DNA from 2 places in the Leucobacter allii genome. Region 1 is predicted to be linked to the other one. Evidence: riboswitches for the same ligand, from Rfam matches in the RefSeq annotation. Region 1 holds a riboswitch; the other holds the start of a gene.
The links. Region 1 has a riboswitch for glycine ahead of MUN78_RS11765 (L-serine ammonia-lyase). Riboswitches for the same ligand answer to the same signal wherever they lie in the genome.
Positions count from the first base shown of each region.

Region 2: linked by a shared signal. The riboswitch ahead of gcvP (aminomethyl-transferring glycine dehydrogenase) and the one ahead of MUN78_RS11765 (L-serine ammonia-lyase) in region 1 are both predicted to bind glycine.

Region 1 is NZ_CP095045.1:2,534,551-2,541,428, forward strand. Features, by position in the region: gene MUN78_RS11755 (APC family permease) at 1-1,277, shown strand, start outside; gene MUN78_RS11760 (hypothetical protein) at 1,441-2,070, opposite strand; glycine riboswitch at 2,331-2,426, shown strand; glycine riboswitch at 2,428-2,538, shown strand; gene MUN78_RS11765 (L-serine ammonia-lyase) at 2,835-4,187, shown strand; tRNA gene MUN78_RS11770 (tRNA-Lys) at 4,446-4,518, shown strand; gene MUN78_RS11775 (acyl-CoA thioesterase) at 4,700-5,128, opposite strand; gene MUN78_RS11780 (metal ABC transporter ATP-binding protein) at 5,289-6,077, opposite strand; gene aztB (zinc ABC transporter permease AztB) at 6,321-6,878, shown strand, end outside.
Region 2 is NZ_CP095045.1:2,273,953-2,280,830, forward strand. Features, by position in the region: partial or broken gene MUN78_RS10595 (MFS transporter) at 1-1,108, opposite strand, end outside; gene gcvH (glycine cleavage system protein GcvH) at 1,136-1,513, opposite strand; gene gcvT (glycine cleavage system aminomethyltransferase GcvT) at 1,614-2,741, opposite strand; gene gcvP (aminomethyl-transferring glycine dehydrogenase) at 2,836-5,682, opposite strand; glycine riboswitch at 5,734-5,834, opposite strand; glycine riboswitch at 5,839-5,932, opposite strand; gene MUN78_RS10615 (amino acid permease) at 5,969-6,878, opposite strand, start outside.

The DNA of each region.
Region 1 (6,878 bases):
GGGGCGTGCTCACCGCGCAGCACGGCGATCCGCTGCTCGTCGTCGCGATCGCGCTCGTGGTCTTCCCGAAGCTCGCCCTCGGGCTCTCCGGCTTCGAGACCGGCGTCGCGGTCATGCCCCAGATCCGCGGCGACGCCGCGGACACCGCGGAGCGGCCCGAGGGCCGGATCCGGGGCGCGCGGCGCCTCCTCACCACCTCGGCGCTCATCATGAGCGGCTTCCTCGTCACCTCATCGATCACAACGGTCGCCCTCATCCCCGCCGCCGAGTTCCAGCCGGGCGGGGCGGCGAACGGCCGCGCCCTCGCCTACCTCGCCCACGCCTATCTCGGCGAGGGCTTCGGCACCGTCTACGACATCATCACGATCGCGATCCTCTGGTTCGCCGGCGCCTCGGCGATGGCGGGCCTGCTGAATCTCGTCCCGCGCTATCTGCCGCACTACGGCATGGCCCCCGCGTGGGCGCGCGCGACGCGGCCGCTCGTGCTCGTGTTCACCGCCGTCGCCTTCGCGATCACGGTGATCTTCGAGGCGAGCGTCGACGCGCAGGGCGGGGCGTACGCGACCGGCGTGCTCGTGCTCATCACCTCGGCGGCGGTCGCGGTGACGCTCACGGCGCGGGCGCGGAAGGAGCGCGGGGCGACCATCGGTTTCGGGATCGTGAGCCTCGTCTTCCTGTACACCACGGTCGCGAACATCATCGAGCGGCCCGACGGCATCAAGATCGCCGGCTGCTTCATCCTGGGGATCCTCGCGGTGAGCCTCGTCTCCCGCGTCCTCCGGTCGACGGAGCTGCGCGCGACCGCCGTGCGCCTCGAGCCCTCGGCCGCGGCGTTCATCGAGGCTCCCGGACAGCTCCGGCTGATCGCCCACACGCCGGACGATCTGTCGGCGGAGCGCTACGCCGCGAAGCTCGAGCACGCGCGGCGCGCGCATCGCCTGCCCGACGCCGACGCGCTCTTCATCGAGGTCGAGATCTCCGACAGCTCGGACTTCGAGGGCGAGCTGCTCGTGCGGGGCGTCGAACGCCACGGCTTCCGCGTGCTCGTGGTGCGCAGCAGTTCGGTGCCGAACGCCATCGCCGCGGTCGCGCTGCACCTGCGCGACGCGCTCGGCTGCACGCCGCACGTCTACTTCCGGTGGAACGAGGGGAATCCGATCGCCGGCTTCGCCCGCTTCCTGCTCTTCGGCGAGGGCGAGATCGCGCCGATGACGCGCGAGGTGCTGCGGGAGGCGGAGCCCGATCACACGCGCCGTCCGTGGGTGCACGTCGCCTGAGTGCGGTCGTCGACCGGAGAGGAAGGAACCGAGCCGCAGAACGCCTCTCGGCGGAAGGCCGCTCGAAGCGGCGAAAATTGGAGCCCGGGGTTACTGCGGCCCGGCACGAGAGATTCTACCGCAGTCTCCTCCGCGCACCAGGGCGGGTTCGGGCCCGGGCGCGTCAGGCGAGCGTGCCGTCCCGCCAGCGGCGCGCCCCCGCGTGCAGCTCCTGCGCGAGCGTCGAATAGCGCAGCGCCCGGGTGGTGAGCTGCGTCGCGTGCGCGTCGTCGTGCGCGTCCCGCGCGTCCGCGAGGTCGGCCGCGCCGAGCGCCATGAGGCGGCAGTAGCTTGCAGCGCGATCGAGCGCGGCGCCGAGATCCCCCGCGAAGACTCCGCGCAGGATCGTGTCGCACAGCCCCGCGATCGAGCCGGGGGTCACGGGCTCCGCGGCGCCGGCGACGACCGGATCGATGGTCGCCGAGGCGGCGCTCCCGCGCGTGAAGAGGTCGGCGGCCGCCTCGGGATCCGCGGCGACGACGCGACGCAGGAGGTAGAGGCGCCAGAGCACGCCGGCGAGGGAGTGCGTGCCCTCCGCCGCCCAGAGCTCCGCGATGTCGTCGATGCCGTCGCCCGAGGCGAGCCCGACGACCCGCTCGACGACCTGGGGATCGGCGCCGCGTCGCACCCGGTCCAGCAGCGCCCACGAGGTCTCCTGAGCGAGGCGGTGGGCCGCGCCGGGCTCGTCAGAGCCGATGATCCAGTCGAAATCGGCGGTGGGCTGCAGGATGGGACGCTGATGGTCTCGGTGCACGGAACTCCTCGGGTGTCTCCGCGGGGCCTGGCGCACGGGATGGTGCGCGATCTCCGGCCGCCCGCGGACCCGGAGAGTCTACGCCGCCGGGAGCCCGCGCGCATGGGAGCCGGGTTGGAATCCCGTCACGCGGCCCGGGCACGGGCCCGGCACCGTCGGGGCGCGGGCCCGATCCGACCGGGGCGCGTGCCGTGCGCGGTGCTTGGGGATCCGCCGCGGCGGTGCTATCGTCGGCTGCAATCAACGTGAATATCGGCCATCGAGCCGCAGCGGGAGAGTCCGGGGGCGTGCGACCCGGCGCCGTAGGAGCAAGCCCTCCCCGGGAATCTCTCAGGCACCCGTACCGCTGCAGCACGGCAACTCTGAAAAGCAGCCGCGACGCCGCGGCTCACCGAAGGTGCAAGGACGCGCTCGTCGCGAACGGACGGGGCGTTCGAATCTCTCAGGTCCCAGTACAGAGCGGGGAGGATCCCAGTCCGCCCGCGCGAACGCGCACCCCGTTCGGAGACCCCATGACCGCCGTTCCCGCCTCCCCCGCAGGCTCCCCAGCGACCGTACCCGCAGCCTCCCCCGCCGTACCCGCAGACTCCACGACCGCACCTGCAGACTCCCCGGCGACCGTACCCGCAGCCTCCCCCGCCGTCTCTTCCACGACGGCACCCGCTGCCCCGTCGCTCCCGCCCGCGCGGGCGCGATCGGGCACGAGCGTGTTCGAACTGTTCACGGTGGGCCTCGGCCCGTCGAGCTCGCACACCGTCGGACCGATGCGCGCCGCCCGCGGCTTCGTCGACCGAGTGCGCGCCGCGGGGCTCGTGGACCGGGTCGCCGGACTGCGCGTCGAGCTCACCGGCTCGCTCGCGGCGACCGGGCGCGGGCACGGCACCTTCACCGCCGTGCTGCTCGGACTGGAGGGCTTCGACCCCGGGACCGTGCTCCCCGACGAGGCGGATCGGGCGCTCGCCCGGATCCGCTCGGAGGGGACGGTCCGGCTCGCCGCCGAGCTGGGGTCCCCGACGGTCGAGCTCGACTTCGGCGTCGAGGATCTCGTGCTGCGCCCCCTCACCGTGCTGCCGAGACACACGAACGGGATGCGCTTCGCGGCCCTCGACGCCTCGGCCGCCCCGCTCCACGAGGAGCTCGCCTACTCGGTCGGTGGCGGCTTCGTCGTGCGGGAGGGCGAGGAGGAGTCCGGCGAATCCGCGGCCGGCCCGGCGGAGCCCTATCCGTTCCGCACGGCCGCCGAACTGCTCGCGCATGCCAGGGGGTCCGGGCGCTCGATCGCGGAGGTGATGCTCGCGAACGAACGGAGCCGGCACGAGGAACGGGATATCCAAGATGGCCTTGCCCGCATCTGGCAGGTCATGGAGGCCTGCAAGAACTCGGCGCTCACCCGCACGGGGCCCCTGCCCGGCGGCCTCGGCGTGCGACGCCGCGCGCCCGAGTGGCATCGGCGGCTGAGCGAGCGCGATCCGGATCGGGATCCGCGGTACTGGCAGGAGTGGATCAACCTCGTCGCGCTCGCCGTGAACGAGGAGAACGCCTCGGGAGGGCGCGTCGTCACGGCGCCGACGAACGGCGCGGCGGGTATCATCCCCGCGGTGCTCTTCTACGCCACGCACTACCACCCGGAGGCGGCGGGCTGGTGCGCGGCGCAGCGCCAGGAGGTCGTCGGGGAGTTCCTGCTCGCCGCCGCCGCGGTCGGCGCCCTCTACCGGGAGCAGGCGTCGATCTCCGGGGCCGAGGTCGGCTGCCAGGGCGAGGTCGGGTCCGCATCCTCGATGGCGGCGGCGGGACTCGCGCAGGTGCTCGGGGGCACCCCCGAGCAGGTGGAGAACGCCGCGGAGATCGCCATGGAGCACAACCTCGGCCTCACCTGCGACCCGGTCGGCGGTCTCGTGCAGATCCCCTGCATCGAGCGCAACGCGATCGCGGCCGGGAAGGCGGTCAACGCGGCGAACATGGCGCTCATGGGCGACGGCTCGCACCACGTCAGCCTCGATCAGGTGATCGCCACGATGCGCGAGACCGGGAAGGACATGAGCGACAAGTACAAGGAGACCGCGCTCGGCGGCCTCGCCGTGAGGGTCGGCGTCGGCGTGAACACCGTGGAATGCTGAGCGCGGATCGGGGCCCGGCACGGTGCGGATCCGGCGCGGATCCTGCGCCGCTTCGGGTCTGGGCGTCGCTTCGGGTCTGGGCGTCGCTTCGGTGAGCGATGCGGCTTCCGTCACACCGATCCGCACGATCCCGACTCACCGAAGCCGCATCGCTCACCCAAGCTGCACCTCGGCCCGAGCTCGGCGGGCGCGACCCTTCGCCGCTCGCGCCCGGGGCGGGATTCCCCTCCCCGAAAACACGGTAGATTAGTGAGGCACGGGCCTCTAGCTCAGTTGGTAGAGCATCGGACTTTTAATCCGCGGGTCGTGGGTTCGAGTCCCACGGGGCCTACCGCGTTCCCCGCCCCGATTCAGCGGAACGCCCTCCACAAGTCGGGACGGCGCCGGGGTCCGAACGGGACGGGCGAGACGCCCTCACCTCGCCCCGGCACCGGCCGAGAGGGTTCCCGCGAGGAGCCGAGCACCGTTACCCGGAGCTCCCCGCGGGAGTCTGCGCGCGATCCGCGCCGTCGTCATCCCCCGAGGGAGACGGGCATGCGATCGCGATCGTACGTGATGCCGTTGAAGCCGTGCGGGGCGGGCGAGCCGTCCGCCCCGATGTTCACGAAGACGATGCGCTCGATGGTGAGGATCGTCCTGCGGTTGATCATGTTGCGCACGACCGCGCGCATCGTCAGCGAGGTGCGCCCGAACTCCGTGGCGACGAGGCCCATCTCGATGAGGTCGCCCTGCCGCGCCGAGGCCTCGAAGTTGATCTCCGAGATGAACTTCGTGACCACATGGGGATTGCCGAGCTGCAGGATCGCATAGATCGCCGCCTCCTCGTCGATCCAGCGCAGCAGGCTGCCGCCGAAGAGCGAGCCGTTGGCGTTGAGATCCTCGGGCCGCACCCACTTGCGGGTGTAGAAGTTCACCCCCGGGTCCGTATCCTGCGCCGCCATGCCGATGAGCATACGAGGCGCGTGTTTCGGGATCGGGTCGCGCAGGTTTCGTCGATCGCTCCATCCGGTGTTCGCCGCGCCGTCCCGCCGCAGCGCGTCCCGAAGCAGTGGGATGACCCCTCGCGATCAGTCGCGACGCGTCGCGGACCGCGACCTCGCCTCAGGCGCCGCCCAGATCCGCACGCACGAGTCCGCCGTCGACGCGGATCTCCCGGTCGGCGACCGCGACATCCTCGGCGTCGTGGGTGACCCATACGACGGCCGCTCCGCGCGCAGCCTCGGCCCGGAGGATCTCGCGCGTGCGACCCCGACTCGCCGCGTCGAGGCCCGCGGCCGGCTCGTCGAGGATCAGGATCGCCGGCATCGCGACGATGCCCTGGGCGACGAGCGCGCGCTGCCGCTGCCCGCCCGAGAGCTCGGTCCACGGACGCGCACCGAGCCCCTCGAGGCCGACGCGCGCCAGCGCCGCGTCGACGGCCCGCGCCCGGCGAGTCCGGCGCGGCGCGCGTTCGAGGCGCGCCCAGCGCGCGGAGCGCGGGCGCCAGCCGCCCATGGCGACGACGTCGTGCACGGTGAGGGGCAGGTGCGGGGCGACGTCGGGCTGCTGGACCACGAGCGCGACCGCCGCGGCGCGCTCGATGGCGCCGCCGCTCGGCCGACGCACGCCCGCGAGCAGTTCCACGAGCGTGGACTTGCCCGAACCGTTGACGCCGGTGATCGCCACGAGCTCCCCGAAACCGATCTCGAGGTCGACGCCGCGGAGCACGGGCTCCCCACCGTAGTCGAATCGCAGACCGCGGGCGAGCAGCGCCTGCCGAACGCCGGGGGCCGCGTCCCGAGCGGAGCCTGCGGAGCGCTCTGCGAGCCCGGAGCGCTCTGCGAGCACGGAGCGCACGGAGCAGGACGAGCGGGAGGTCTCCGGGCCGGCCGAGGCGGTCGGGTCGTCCACCGGGACGGCCGGGGCGGCCGCGGAGTGGGACGCGGGAGCGGCGTCGAGCCGAACGGCAGGGCCGGACCGGACAGCGGACTCGGGCCGGGCCTGCGACGCGGACCGGGAGGCGAGAGACGGGAAGCGCATGATTCCGACTTTAGCATTTGATAATCATTATCGTTATGAGTACGCTGAACGACCGTGCCCACCTTCCCCGCCTCGCCGCTCGGCCCTGTCCTCGACCCCTTCGTCGTCGAGTTCATGCGTCACGCCCTGCTCGCCGGTGCCGTGACCGCGATCATCTGCAGCGTCGTGGGCACCTGGGTCGTGATCCGCGGGATGGCGTTCCTCGGCGAGGCGATCGGCCACGGCATGCTGCCCGGGGTCGCAATCGCGACGGTCGTCGGCGCGCCGCTGCTCCTCGGCGCCGCGGCGAGCGCCGCCCTCATGAGCGCCGCCATCGGCGCGCTGCAGCGCCGCGGCCGACTCTCCTACGACACGAGCATCGGCCTGCTCTTCGTCGGCATGCTCTCGCTCGGCGTCATCATCGTCTCGCACTCGCGCAGCTTCGCGACCGACACGACGGCGATGCTCTTCGGCGACATCCTCGCCGCGGAATCGGGCGATGCCGTGCTCCTGTGCGGCGCGCTCGCCGTGACGCTCGCGATCGCGATCCTCTGCCACCGCGCCTTCGTCGCCGCCGCCTTCGATGCGCGGATCGCGCAGGCGCTCGGGCTGCGGCCCCGGCTCGCGCGCTTCGCGCTCGTCGCGCTCGTCACGCTCGCCGTGGTCGCCTCCTACCAGATCGTCGGCAGCCTC
Region 2 (6,878 bases), 260 kb from region 1:
AAGACGATCGCGGAGACCGCCGAGCCCAGCAGGAAGACCGAGAGGGTGAGCCGCCTCCCCCAGCGCTCGATGAGCCACGCCGCGACGGCGTAGCCGGGGAGCTGGGCGAGCGTGATGATGAGGGTGAAGCCGAAGGAGCGCACGAGGCTGAATCCCGCGTCCACGAGGATGCTCGGGATCCAGATGAACGCGCCGTAGTACGCGAAGTTCACGCAGAACCAGACCACCCAGATCGCGACCGTCCGCCCGCGGAACTCGGCGGTCCAGAGCCCCGCCAGGCGACTCCCGGCCGAGGCGGCGAGCGGCGCCGCGGCGGCGGCATCGGGCGCCGCGGTGGATGCCGCGGCGGACTCGGTCGCCGCGGCGGACTCGGTCGCCGCGGCGCCTTCGCGCACGGCCCCTCGCTCACCGTGCGCCCGCCGGCCGCGGCCTCGAACTCCGAGACGATCCGCTCGGCCTCCGCGGTGCGTCCGCGCCCCGCGAGCCAGCGCGGCGACTCGGGGAGCCCCCAGCGCACCACGAGCGCGTACACGGCGGGGACGGCGCCGAGCGCGAAGGCCCAGCGCCAGCCGTCCGCCGAGGCCGGCACGACGAAGTAGCCGATCACGGCCGAGGCCGTCCAGCCGACCGCCCAGAACGCCTCGAGGATGACGATGAGCCGACCTCGGATGCGCGCCGGTGCGAACTCGCTCACGTAGGTCGAGGCGACCGGCAGCTCGGCCCCCAGACCGAGACCCACGAAGAAGCGGAGCACGAGCAGCACGGCGACGCCGCCGGCGAGCGCGCTCGCCCCGGTCGCGAGCCCGTACACGAGCAGCGTGATCGCGAAGACCTGCCGGCGGCCGAAGCGATCGGCGAGCAGGCCGCCGAGGCTCGCGCCGATCGCCATGCCGGCGAAGCCGATCGAGGCGATGAGCCCGCTCTCCCCCTTGTCGAGCCCCCACTGCTGCGTCAGCGCGGCGATGATGAAGGAGATGAGCCCGACGTCCATCGCGTCGAGCGCCCAGCCGACTCCGGAGCCGGTGAGCAGTCTGCCGTGCTTCCTGGTGAAGGGCAGGGCGTCGAGTCGCTGCGCGAGCGAGCGCCGGCCCGCAGATGTTCCGGTCATGGCATCATCGTAGGGCCACGCGCGCGCTCAGAGCTCGGCCCCGTTGTCGGCGGCGTACTGCTCTGCGCTCAGCAGCGGCCCCTCCTCGCTCACGGCGACCCTGATGAGCCAGGCGGCGCCGTAGGGATCGCTGTTGATGAGCGCCGGGTCGTCGACGACGGCGGCGTTCACCTCGACGACCTCCCCGGCGACCGGTGAGAAGAGCTCGGAGACGGACTTCGTGGACTCTACCTCGCCGATGACGGAGCCGACGGCGACGGTCGCACCGAGCTCGGGCAGATCGACGTAGACGATCTCGCCGAGCGCATCGGCGGCGACCTCGCTGATGCCGATCGTCGCGGGGCTGCCGGCGTCGATCCACTCGTGCTCGGCGGAGTAGCGGAGGCCTGACTTGACGGTGCTCATGAGGGGTTCCTTACGGTGTTCGGTGGTCGGTACGGATCAGAAGCGGTCGGAGCGGATCGCGCCGACGCCGGTGCGGTTCGTGCGCCGTCTCGCGGCGCGCTCACCCGCCGCGCCGGTAGAAGGGCAGGGGGACGACGATGAAGGGCTCGCGCTTGCCGCGGAGGTCGACCTCGACGCGGGTGCCCGGCTCGGCCGACGCGGGATCGAGATAGGCGAGCGCGATGGGGGCGCCGAGCGTGGGACTCGGCTGCCCGCTCGTGATGCGGCCGATCGCCGCCGCCTCGACCCCGGACCCTGCGGCGTGCACCGCGTAGCCCTCGCGCCCCGCGCGCCGTCCCTCGCCCCGCAGCCCGACGAGCGTCAGGCCGGGGGGTGCGTCGCGACGGCGCTCGAGCGCGTCGCGCCCGACGAAGCGCTCGGGCTTCGCGAAGGAGACGACGGGGGCGAGACCCGCGTCGAAGGGGGTGAGCTCGAGGCTGAGCTCGTGCCCGTAGAGCGGCATCCCGGCTTCGAGCCGCAGGGAGTCGCGCGCGGCGAGTCCGGCCGGCACGAGGCCCTGCGGCCCGCCCGCGGCGAGGAGGGCGCGCCAGAGCTCCGCGGCCCGCGCGTTCGGCACGTAGAGCTCGAACCCGTCCTCGCCCGTGTACCCGGTGCGGGCGAGGAGCACGGGCACGCCGGCGACCGCGAGCTGCGCCGCGGCGTAGTACCGCAGGCCGGCGACGGCCTCCCGATCCTGTTCGGGCAGGAGCCCGTCGAGGATCGCGGCCGAGGCCGGGCCCTGCACGGCGATGAGGCTCGTCTCCGCGGTCTCGTCGGCGACACGGACCTCGAAGCCGTCGGCGCGCTCCGCGAGGGCCGCCGCGACGGTCCCGGCGTTGCCCGCGTTCGGCACGACGAGGAACTCCGCGTCCCCGAGCCGGTAGACGATGAGGTCGTCGATGATCCCGCCGTCCTCCGCGCAGATCAGCGAGTATTTCGCGCGGCCCACGGCGACCCTCGCGAGGTCCCCCACGAGTGCGCTGTTGAGGAAGACGGCGGCGTCGGCTCCGGTGACGCGCAGCTCCCCCATATGGGAGAGGTCAAAGAGCCCGGCCGCCTCACGGACGGCGCGGTGCTCGGCGAGCTCGGAGCCGTACCGCAGCGGCATCTCCCAGCCGCCGAAGTCGGTCAAGGTCGCGCCGAGCGCGTCGTGCTCGGCGCCGAGCGCGGTGCGCCTGGGGTCGCTCATGGTGTCCTGCTCTCGTCGGTCGGTGTCGTCGGGGTCGGGTGTGCGGGAGTCGGATTCGTCGGGGTGGGATTCGCGGGGGTCGCGGCTCGGCAGGTCATGCGAAGGCCTCGGGCGGCGGGCAGGAGCAGACGAGGTTGCGATCGCCGTGCGCACCGTCGATCCGCCCCACCGGCGGGAAGTACTTGTCGGCGCGGAGCGAGGCGACCGGGTACGCGGCCCGCTCGCGGGTGTATGCCCGGTCCCAGTCCGCGTCGAGCAGCGCTTCGGCCGTGTGCGGGGCGAGCCGCAGCGGCGAGTCGCCGAGGGGGCAGCGGCCCTCGGCGACGTCCGCGATCTCGCCGCGGATCGCGATCATGGCCGCGATGAAGCGCTCGATCTCGCCGAGGTCCTCGGACTCCGTGGGCTCGACCATGAGCGTCCCGGCGACGGGGAAGGCGAGCGTCGGCGCGTGGAAGCCGAAGTCGATGAGGCGCTTCGCGACGTCCTCGGCGGTGACGCCCGAACGCGCGGTGAGCTCGCGGAGGTCGAGGATGCACTCGTGCGCGACGAGGCCGGACTCCCCCGTGAAGAGCACGGGGAAGTGCTCGGCGAGCCTCGCGGCGATGTAGTTCGCGCTGAGGAGCGCCGTCCGCGTCGCCCGCGCGAGCCCCTCGGCTCCCATGAGCGCGATGTACGCGTAGGAGATCGGGAGGACCCCGGCGGAGCCGAAGATCGTCGCGACGACCGCCGCGCCGCCCGTCGCTCCCCCGCCGCGCGGATCGCCGGGGAGGAACGGGAGCAGGTGCTCGGCGACCCCGATGGGGCCGACGCCCGGGCCGCCGCCGCCGTGCGGGATCGCGAAGGTCTTGTGCAGGTTGAGGTGCGACACGTCGCCGCCGAAGCGCCCGGGCTGCGCGATGCCGACGAGGGCGTTCATGTTGGCGCCGTCGATGTAGACCTGTCCGCCGGCGGCGTGGACGAGCCCGCACACCTCGTGCACGTCCGTGTCGTAGACGCCGTAGGTGGAGGGGTAGGTGATCATGATCGCGGCGAGCTGGTCGCGATGCGCCTCGACCTTCGCGCGCAGATCGTCGAGGTCGATGTGCCCGGAGTCGGTGTTCCGCACGACGACGACGCGCATCCCGGCGAGCACGGCGGAGGCCGCGTTCGTGCCGTGCGCCGAGGCGGGGATGAGGCAGACCGTGCGGTCCGCCTCGCCCCGTGAGCGGTGGTAGCCGCGGATGGCGAGGAGGCCGGCGAGCTCGCCCTGCGCGCCCGAGTTCGGCTGCAGCGACATGCCGGCGTACCCGGTGATGGCGACCAGTCGGCGCTCGAGCTCCGCGATGAGCTCGCGCCAGCCGACGGTCTGCTCGGCGGGCGCGTACGGGTGGATGCCCGCGAACTCCGGCCAGGAGATGGCCTCCATCTCGGCGGTCGCGTTGAGCTTCATCGTGCAGGATCCGAGCGGGATCATCGTGCGGTCGAGCGCGAGGTCGCGGTCCGCGAGGCGGCGCAGGTACCGCAGCATCTGGGTCTCGGAGCGCACGGTGGCGAAGATCGGGTGGCTGAGGTAGTCGCTCGTGCGGGCGAGCGCCGGCGGGAACGCGGCGCCCGGCGCCGGCGCGCTCGGCTCGGCGGCGCCGAAGGCGCGCGCCACGGCGGCGATGTGCGCGGCCGTCGTGGTCTCGTCGGTCGAGACGCCGACCGTGCCCGCATCGATGCGGCGCAGGTTGATCCCGGCCGCGGCCGCGGCCGCGATCACCGCGTCGGCGCGGCCGGGGACCTCGGCGACGACCGTGTCGAAGAACGAGGCCGAGGCGAGCGGGATCCCCGCGGCGGCGAGCGCCGCGGCGAGCGCCCTCGCGTGCGCGTGCACGCGCTCGGCGATGGCCCGGAGCCCCTCGGGGCCGTGGTACACGGCGTACATCGACGCCGTGATGGCGAGCAGCGCCTGCGCGGTGCAGATGTTGCTCGTCGCCTTCTCCCTGCGGATGTGCTGCTCGCGGGTCTGCAGCGCGAGCCGATAGGCCTGTCGGCCCGCGGCGTCCCTGGACACGCCGACGAGGCGGCCGGGGAGCGAGCGCTCGAGCCCGGCGCGGACCGCGAGGTACGCCGCGTGGGGGCCGCCGAAGAAGAGCGGCACGCCGAAGCGCTGGGTGCTGCCCACGGCGACGTCGGCGCCCTGCTCGCCCGGCGGCACGATGAGGGTGAGGGAGAGCAGATCGGCGATCACGGTCACCATCGCGCCGCGCTCCCGCGCCGCGGCGATCGTCGCCGCGTGGTCGACGACGGCGCCGCGGTCGCCCGGCTGCTGCAGCACGATGCCGAAGAGCTCCCCCTCGGGCAGCCCGGCGCCGAGGTCGGCGACCTCGACCTCGAAGCCAAGCGCCTCGGCGCGGCCCCGGATCACGGCGATGGTCTGCGGGAAGAGCGCGGCGTCGAGCACGGCCTTCGCGGTGGGCGACGCCTTGCCGGCGCGGCGCATGAGGAGCACGGCCTCGGCGGCCGCGGAGCTCTCGTCGAGCATCGAGGCGTTCGCCACGGGCAGCGCCGTGAGGTCGGAGACCATCGTCTGGAAGTTCAGGAGCGCCTCGAGGCGTCCCTGCGAGATCTCCGGCTGGTACGGCGTGTACGCGGTGTACCAGGCGGGGCTCTCGAGGACGTTCCGACGGATCACCGGGGGCGTGTGCGTGTCCGAGAAGCCCTGCCCGATCATCTGGACCATCGGGGTGTTCTTCGCCGCGAAGCCGCGGAGCTCGGCGAGGATCTGCTCCTCGCCGACGCCGGCGGGGAGGTCGAGCGGACCGTCCATGCGGATGGCGCTCGGGACCGCGGCGTCGACGAGTTCGTCGAGCTCGGCGTAGCCGAGGCGGTCGAGCATGGCCCGCACATCGGCGGGGGCGGTCACGCCGATGTGCCGGTCGGCGAAGGCGCTGGCTGGAGGGGTGGGGCTCACGAGGATCTCCGAGGGGACGTCGTGCGGGGCACGAAGCGGACGAGAGGATCCTCCCCGCTCTGTGATGGGTACCTGAGAGATTCGGATGCGCCCGCCCGGGCGGGCGCATCCTTGCACCGTCGGTGAGCCGGCGCTCGCGCGCCTGCCGCTTTCCAGAGTCGCCGTGTCGTGACGGTACGGGGGCCTGAGAGATTCCCGGGGAGGGGTTGCTCCTACGGCGCCGGGCGCTCGGCCCGGGCTCTCCCGCCATGACGTGATGGCCGGTATTCAGATGTGCTGCTGCGGTCTCACTCTACACGGCGCGCGGCCGATCGGGATCGCCGGCGGCGTCCGTGCCGTCGAGCGCCAGGAGCTCCTCCTCGACCTCCCCGCCGTAGCCTTCGCGCTGCGGGTCGCCGTGGAGCCCGCCCGAGACCGCGTACTCCTCCTCGGGCGAGAGGATGAGGCGGTGGCGGGTGTAGAGCCCGAAGATGAGCAGGCCGACGACGTAGACCACCACGATCGCCACGATGGCCGGACGGAAGGTCTCGTTGAGCAGGAAGCCGAGGAAGATGAGCGCCGAGATCACGGCCGCCGCCGCGGCGCCGAACACGCCCCAGGGGCTGCGATACGGTCGCTTCGCATCGGGGTACTTGCGGCGCAGGATGATGAAGGACAGCATCTGCATGAAGTAGGCGAGCACGGCGCCCCACACGGCGATGTTCAGGACGACGGCGCCGCCGACGCCGCTGTCGCCGCCCGTGAGCTCCACGATGACGAGCGCGGCGAGGCCGATGATCGCCCCGGCGATGAGCGCGACCCAGGGGGTCTGGCGCGAGCCCGTGAGCGAGAGGAACTTGGGGTAGTAGCCCGCGCGGGAGAGGGAGTAGAGGTTGCGCCCGTAGGCGAACATGATTCCCTGCAGCGAAGCGAGCAGGCCGAACAGCGCGAAGAGGGCGAGGAGACCGGCGACCCAGGCGAGATCGTCGCCGAGGATCGCGCGGAAGCCGTCGAGGAGCGGCTCCCCCGCGACACCCGTGGCCTCGGCGCCGAGCACGGCGGTGTTGAGCAGGAGCACGAGGAGGCCGGTGACGATGAGGGTGCCGCGGGCCCAGAGGCCGGCGCGCGGGATGTCGCGGACGGGATCGTGCGACTCCTCCGCAGCGAGGGGCAGCTCCTCGATGCCGAGGAAGAGCCACATGGCGAAGGGCAGCGCGAAGAGG